DNA from 2 places in the Pseudoalteromonas sp. T1lg21 genome. Region 1 is predicted to be linked to the other one. Evidence: riboswitches for the same ligand, from Rfam matches in the RefSeq annotation. Region 1 holds a riboswitch; the other holds the start of a gene.
What was found. A riboswitch is a leader RNA that binds a small molecule or an ion and turns the genes downstream of it on or off. The one in region 1 is predicted to bind lysine.
Positions count from the first base shown of each region.

Region 2: another riboswitch for lysine. It lies ahead of lysC (lysine-sensitive aspartokinase 3); the one in region 1 lies ahead of dapA (4-hydroxy-tetrahydrodipicolinate synthase).

Region 1 is NZ_PQBX01000010.1:138,330-141,793, reverse strand. It holds gene C2M25_RS06135 (PLP-dependent decarboxylase) at 1-207, opposite strand, end outside; gene C2M25_RS06130 (2,3,4,5-tetrahydropyridine-2,6-dicarboxylate N-succinyltransferase) at 207-947, opposite strand; gene dapA (4-hydroxy-tetrahydrodipicolinate synthase) at 962-1,846, opposite strand; lysine riboswitch at 1,984-2,180, opposite strand; gene C2M25_RS06120 (DNA-3-methyladenine glycosylase I) at 2,364-3,059, shown strand; gene C2M25_RS06115 (protein adenylyltransferase SelO) at 3,068-3,464, shown strand, end outside.
Region 2 is NZ_PQBX01000004.1:157,961-161,424, reverse strand. It holds gene C2M25_RS03290 (4'-phosphopantetheinyl transferase family protein) at 1-487, shown strand, start outside; gene lysC (lysine-sensitive aspartokinase 3) at 464-1,843, opposite strand; lysine riboswitch at 1,925-2,097, opposite strand; gene nhaD (sodium:proton antiporter NhaD) at 2,186-3,436, opposite strand.

The sequences.
Region 1 (3,464 bases):
AAAGTTAAACCCTGCGCTGTCTAAACATTGAATAATGCGAGACAGTGGGTTGGCCTTAACGGCATACCAAAGTTTTACATTGGTTTGTGCAGTCAGTTGATTTAAATGTGCAGTTAATTTATCTAAATCATAGATAAAAAATGGCGTATCAAGATGCGTTGAAACTTGTTCAACCGCTTGCTTGATAGGCGTGCTCAAAAAGCTCATTAACGTAAAACCTCTTCTAACAGTAATGATGCATCGCTTTGTTCGTCACGGTATTTCACGATCAATGCACACGACATGCTTAGACCTTGTTCACGACCCCATGCATTTGAAGCTGGACGAGAGCCTGGGATCACAATCGCGTTTTCTGGAATTGCTTCACCTTTGTCTAGCTGGCGCTCGTTAACGCAATCGTAGACAGGAATGGTTGCCGATAAGCGAACACCCGGCGCAAGTACAGCACCTTTTTTCACGACCACACCTTCAACAATAACGCAGCCTGCACCGATGAATGCGCCATCTTCAATAACCACAGGGCTGGCACCAATTGGCTCAAGTACGCCACCTAATTGTACTGCCGCACTTAGGTGAACATTTTTACCCACTTGTGCACATGAACCCACTAATGCGTGGCTGTCGACCATTGTGCCTTCGTCGATGAATGCGCCAATATTTACATACGCTGGTGGCATGATAATGGTGCCTTTGGCAACGTGTGCGCCACGACGAACACTGCTACCACCTGGTACCATACGCACGCCTGCATCTGCTGCAAAGCCTTGTGGTGCTAAGTTGTGCTTATCAACAAAACCACCCGGGAACTCGGTATTTGTACCATTCTTAAAGGCTTCTAAAATGCCTTGTTTAACTTCAACATTGGCGTGCCAGTTGCCGTTCTCGTCTTGTGTTGCTGCGCGAACTGCGCCTGATTCTAAGTTGTTTAATAATTCTAACCAGCTCATGATAAAACCTGTTTTTAGTTCCAAGATAAAATTGTGTTGTTTGCGTGGGTGATGCTGTCTGTTTGCTCAAGCTCTAAATGTGTAAGCGGCGGACGTAAATGCGGGGTATTTATTTTACCTTGCAGGTGCATCAGTACTTTTACGGGGATTGGATTTGCTACAGCGAATAAACTTTGGATTGCTTGCGACCAATCGGTGAATAGATTTGGGTATTGACCACTTAAACTGCGTTTAACAAACTCATGGGTTTGAATCGGCCAAGCATTCGCGGCAACCGAAACTAAACCTTTGGCACCAGCTTGAGCAAAATACGGCATAAGTGCATCATCGCCACTGAAAATGGCTAATGTTGGTGATGCCGTTCTAAAGCCTTCAAATTTGCTAATGTCGCCACTGGCCTCTTTTAAAGCCCAAAGGTTTTTGTGTTCAGCAAGGTTTTTGATCACCTGCGGTGAGATCTCAACTGCGCTACGTCCTGGTACGTTATACAACATACAAGGGTGATGGCTTGCGTTGAGTAGGCTTTCAAACCAATGTGTTTGGCCAACAACCCCAGGTTTTGCATACAGAGGTGAGCCCAATAGATAGCCATGAATAGGTAGTTGGTTGCAGTATTCAACCCAAGCAACTTGTTGCTTGAGGTTCATGCCGCCCACAGCAACCATGAGTGGTACAGTCGGTGCTAATTGGCAAACATGCTCAACAATAGCTTGTTGCTCTTTGAGTGAAAGCGCCAGTCCTTCACCGGTACTGCCAAGCAATAAAATGCCGTTATTTGCATCTTGCTGCTCAGCGACCAGTTGTTCAAGGGCCGTGTAATCGACCTCGCCAGATTCAGAAAATGGCGTGACAAGCGCTGTCCATAATGGATAGTCGTTTAAATCAAAATTGTTGATCATCTCTCACGAACTTATAAGGTATTCGAAGAGTTTATGCGGGAGCAATTGAATGGAGCCGCATGTCGTCATTCGAACAAGGTATAATTCGAAGAGCGAATGGGCTTAAAATAATAAAGACGCAACGGCCTTATTATACTAAGACCAGAAGCTCTCCACCAAACTAATCAATAGCGTTTTGCTATTGTTGGTGACAGTCGCTGGGATTCAGCCCAGTCGCCCGAAATAAGCACCTCACAAACGGTGTTACTTCTCGGCGTTAATTCCCCTCACGTATGATCATCAGAGTCTGTGCTCTTCCCATACGCTACCTGAATAACGCACCTCTTCCAGCCCTTTATGCTCGCTTTAAAGGTTAAAGCCAACATAGTTAAATAGGGTATTGGCGGCGATTAAAGCATTTTAGCCATCTAGGTGTCAAGGCGAAGGATTTGTTTTTTAGTGACCGATTTTGCAACATGGTTACGTATAACCGTGTTTTTACGTACACTTAGCGTTAACCAAATAAATTGGAAAAATGATGGAAAAATTCAACGATATTTATCAACGAGCCGTATCTCGAAAGGGCAGTGAAGAAATGCTGCATGCGCTGTTATCAAACCCGCTCGATGATACTGATATTGCCAAAATGAATGACGATTTATGGTTAGAAGAGTTTACGCGTAAAGTATTTCAAAGCGGCTTTTATTGGTCTGTAATCAATAATAAGTGGGCTGGTTTCCGTGATGTGTTTTGGGATTTCAGCGTAGAAAAATTATTGATGATGCCACCGGATATGCTTGAGCAAAAGGCCAGTGACGAACGTATCATCCGAAATTTCAAAAAAGTACAAACGATCCCTGAAAATGCGTACATGATCCACGAAGTTGCTGAGAAACATGGCAGCTTCAGTCAATTTATCGCAGATTGGCCAACTGACAATATTATTGGTCTGTGGGCTTATCTTAAAAAACATGGCGCTCGATTAGGAGGCAACACTGGCCCTTACGCTTTGCGAGCGCTTGGTAAAGATACCTTTTTGCTTTCTCGCGATGTAGAAGCCTACTTGCGTGCCCATGAGTTGATTGATGGCGGCTTACAAACTAAAAAGTCATTACAAGCGGCGCAAGACTTCTTCAATGAATTACAACAGCAAAGTGGCTACAGCCTGCAGGCACTTAGTCAGCTCGTGGCTTATGGTGTAGGTGATAACCGCGTAGGTGTCGCAACACGTTAAGGACAGTTATGAAACTGCAAACTCGATACACAGATATTAGTGAACTACTTGCGATTAAAGATATGCCTAGCGCCGTTGCTGAGCCGCAATTGCTGCTCTTCAATGACAAGCTCGCTGATAATTTTGCGATTAATCACGACAGCGAATTTTTAGCTAAATTGTTATCTGGTTCAACGATAGATAACGACGTTGCACCAGTTGCACTTGGTTACTCAGGTCATCAATTTGGTCATTTTTCACCGCGTCTTGGTGATGGCCGAGCACATTTGCTTGGCGCTATTGCAGATAAAGATGGCACATTGTGGGACTTGCAGCTAAAAGGCGCTGGAGCAACAGTATTCTCGCGCGGTGGTGATGGTCGCTGCGCCATAGGCCCAGCAGTACGAGAGTACATCATGAGTGAGG
Region 2 (3,464 bases), on a different contig from region 1:
CAATGAAATATCGAGCCAGTTTGATGACAAAGACAGTAAGCTCAAATTACATACAAAACGAAGAGAACCTGTATGGGCCTGTTTATCACATTCAAATGGTTTAATTGGCGCTGCTCTTAACCCAGAACAGCAGCTATTTGGTTTTGATATTGAACAAAGCAGTAAACCTCGCCCTTTTCTCAAACTCGCAAAGCATTTTTATCATCAAGATGAAGTTGACTTAATTAGCCGTTTTGATGCTCCCGATGAACAAGCACAGTGCTTTTTTAGAATTTGGACGTTAAAAGAGGCGCTTGCCAAAGCAAGTGCTCAGCCGATTGCGAAACTACTTGCCCCTAATGTATTTGAAGAATTGAGCAAACATAATTTCAGCGCGAGTAGTAACTCTATTGAAGGTTTTGATATAAGTGTTGTGGCACAAAAAAGCACTGACTGGCAGTGCTCTTTTATTAACTTTAATGACTTACGCCGCGACTTGGCTTTCTAATAGTCGGCTGTGAATAGCCTGCACGACTTCATCTGACTCACTTTGCTCAACTAAGAAGCACAGGTTATGTTTACTTGCACCGTGGCAAATTAAACGAATATTAAAATCACTCAATACCTGCATTAAGTTCATTTCTTGCTGACGTAATTGAATCTCAGAACCAATTAAAGCCACCAGCGTTAAGTTATTCTCAACCGACACATGACAAAACTCAGAAAGCTTATCTAAACAAGCTTGATCAAGCTCAGGGCGTGATGCATTTGGTGCGTTATCTAAAGTGATTGCAACACTGATCTCTGAGGTAGTAACCAAATCAACCGAAATATTAAACTCACTTAAAATAGTGAATACACGGGCTAAGAAACCACTCGCCAGGAGCATTTCTGGGCTTTTAACCGTTAACAGAATTTGGTTTTTACGCTGCGTTACGGCACGAATACCTGGTTGCTGAGATTTTTCTTTTTCAATCCATGTTCCACCTAATTGCGGTTCACGGCTTGAACCAACAAACACACTAATATGGCTTCGGCTTGCAGGTAAAATTGTTGCCGGGTGCAGTACTTTTGCACCAAACGTTGCCATTTCTGCCGCTTCATCAAAGCTTAAGCGTGCAATTGGGCTTGCTTTAGCGCATAAACGCGGATCAGTACTGAAAATACCGACTACATCGGTCCAAATATGCACGCTTTTTGCGTTAATTGCTTCAGCGAGTAATGCTGCACTGTAATCTGAACCACCACGGCCTAAAGTGGTCGTTTGATTGTGTTCATTGCTACCAATAAAGCCTTGGGTTACCACAACCTGATCCTCAAGTAGCGGTACTAAATGCTCTTTAGCCGCTGCAGCGGTTGCTGCAACATTTGGGGTAGCTTTAGCAAATTGGCTATCTGTTTTTAGCACTTTGCGAACATCAAAACGCACCGCATCAAGACCTTGGCCACGTAACACTTGAGTAAACAAATACGATGATAAACGCTCACCAAAGCTCAGTAGCTCATCTTGCTCAGCTACTGACTTTGCGCCTTCTGACGCTAAATTTTGGAAAGCCTTAAGCGTTTCATTAAAGCCATGTGCTAAATCAGCATCAAGCGACAGCTCTGCCAAGATTGCTTCTTGAATGGCTACCACACCAGTAATATGTTCATCACGCTCAGCCGCGCTCAAATCACGTTTACACAATGCAACTAAATGATTGGTCACGCCAGCACTGGCACTCACTGCAACAATACGTACTTGATTATCAGCACAAACGATTTCTGCACAGCGGCTCATAGCATCAAAGTTAGCTACACTGGTGCCACCAAATTTTGCAACAACGTAATCTGATTTTGTGTTGGCGGCTAATTGGGTATTCATGTCGTCTCCTTTTGTGGAAAACTATCCACAGTAAATCAAGAAGAACTCGGCAAGGGGGTGCTTTGAAAATAAAGAGTAGTCCATGCCAGAAGCTCTCCACCTAGTTTGGTGACAGTTTTGAGGATTCAGCCCCATAAACCGAAAAATAACCGTGACGTCCGATTAATTTTCTCGGCGAGTACTTCCCTCATTAATGGTCATCGGCGTTCGTCACCTCACATTAATTACCTAAGTATCGCACCTCTTCTGAATGTTAAGTTAACACCTGGTTAAAATAACAAAGCCTGCTGTTAAAAGCAGGCTTCGAAAGTTAACGTTTAGACGTCTAGCTGTCAAGTTGTTTTATGAAATTAAACTGCCCGCTAAGTGCGAACCGTAATACCCAACGGTGTAGGCAATTAATAAATAAACCGACATTCTCAGATAGCTCATAAAGGTCAGCGCTTTTACTTTACTCATGGCGATAATACCTGCCGCAGAGCCGATAATAAGCATTGAACCACCTACCCCAGTTGCGTAAGTAAACGACAGCCATTGCTGTGGACTCATTACGATGTCAGCTTTTAAAAGTGCTGCAGTTAGAGGTACGTTATCTACCGCCGATGATAATAGCCCCATTAGGTAGTTGGCATATTCCGGTGCCATCAACTCATATAAGTGAGTAAATTTAGCAAGCATGCCAACTTCTTTTAATGCGCCAACGAGTAATAATACACCGACGAAGAACAACAAGGTGTCGTATTCAATCTCACGTATATAATCGATGATTTTTTTGTTAACGTCTTTTTTGCGCATTAAGAATTGTGCAACCAAAAACATCAGTGATAAACCAAATAAAAAGGTTAATAGCGGTGGTACACTGTAAAGTACGCTTAAAGTTAACGTGGCAATAATCGTCGAGAAGAAGATAACCGCAATGGTTATATCTGTTTTTTCAATTCGACGCGCGGTTTGTTTTTCAAATACTACATTACCCGACATACCCACCGATAGCATCGCTGCTAACAGTGCCACACTTGAAAGCGCAGGGACAATCAACAACAACAGGTGTCCTATCGTCACTTTTTCATCTAAGAAAATCATCAAGGTCGTAACATCACCGGTGATCAGCGATACCCCACCCGAGTTAACACTAAATACAATTAAGGTTGCATATTTTATTAATTTTTTAGGATCTAATTTCAGCGACATCACCACCGCAAGCGAGATTAAAGTCGCGGTTATGTTGTCTGATATTGATGAGAATAAAAATGCGAAACCACCAATCAGAAACATCAGCTTTCGTTCACTGATTTGATTTGGCATAATTTTATGAACAATATTCTGGATAAAGCCTTTAGAGTTTAAATACGCTACAAAGGTCATTGCAGCCATTAAAAACAGCCACAAAGTCGCGATCTCTAAAATGTTGTGATCCAATTGGTGTTGTATGGTTACTGGGCTTTGCCCATGAATTGGAGAGATAAATAAGATAATCCAGCATAAAGTGCCAAAAAAAAGCGTCGTTTTGGCCTTGTTTACATGGATAATATCCTCTATAACGATAAGCAAAAATGCCACCGCTATCAGGGTTAGGATAAGTGGGGTTACCATGGTGTTTGAACAACCTTTATAAAAATGT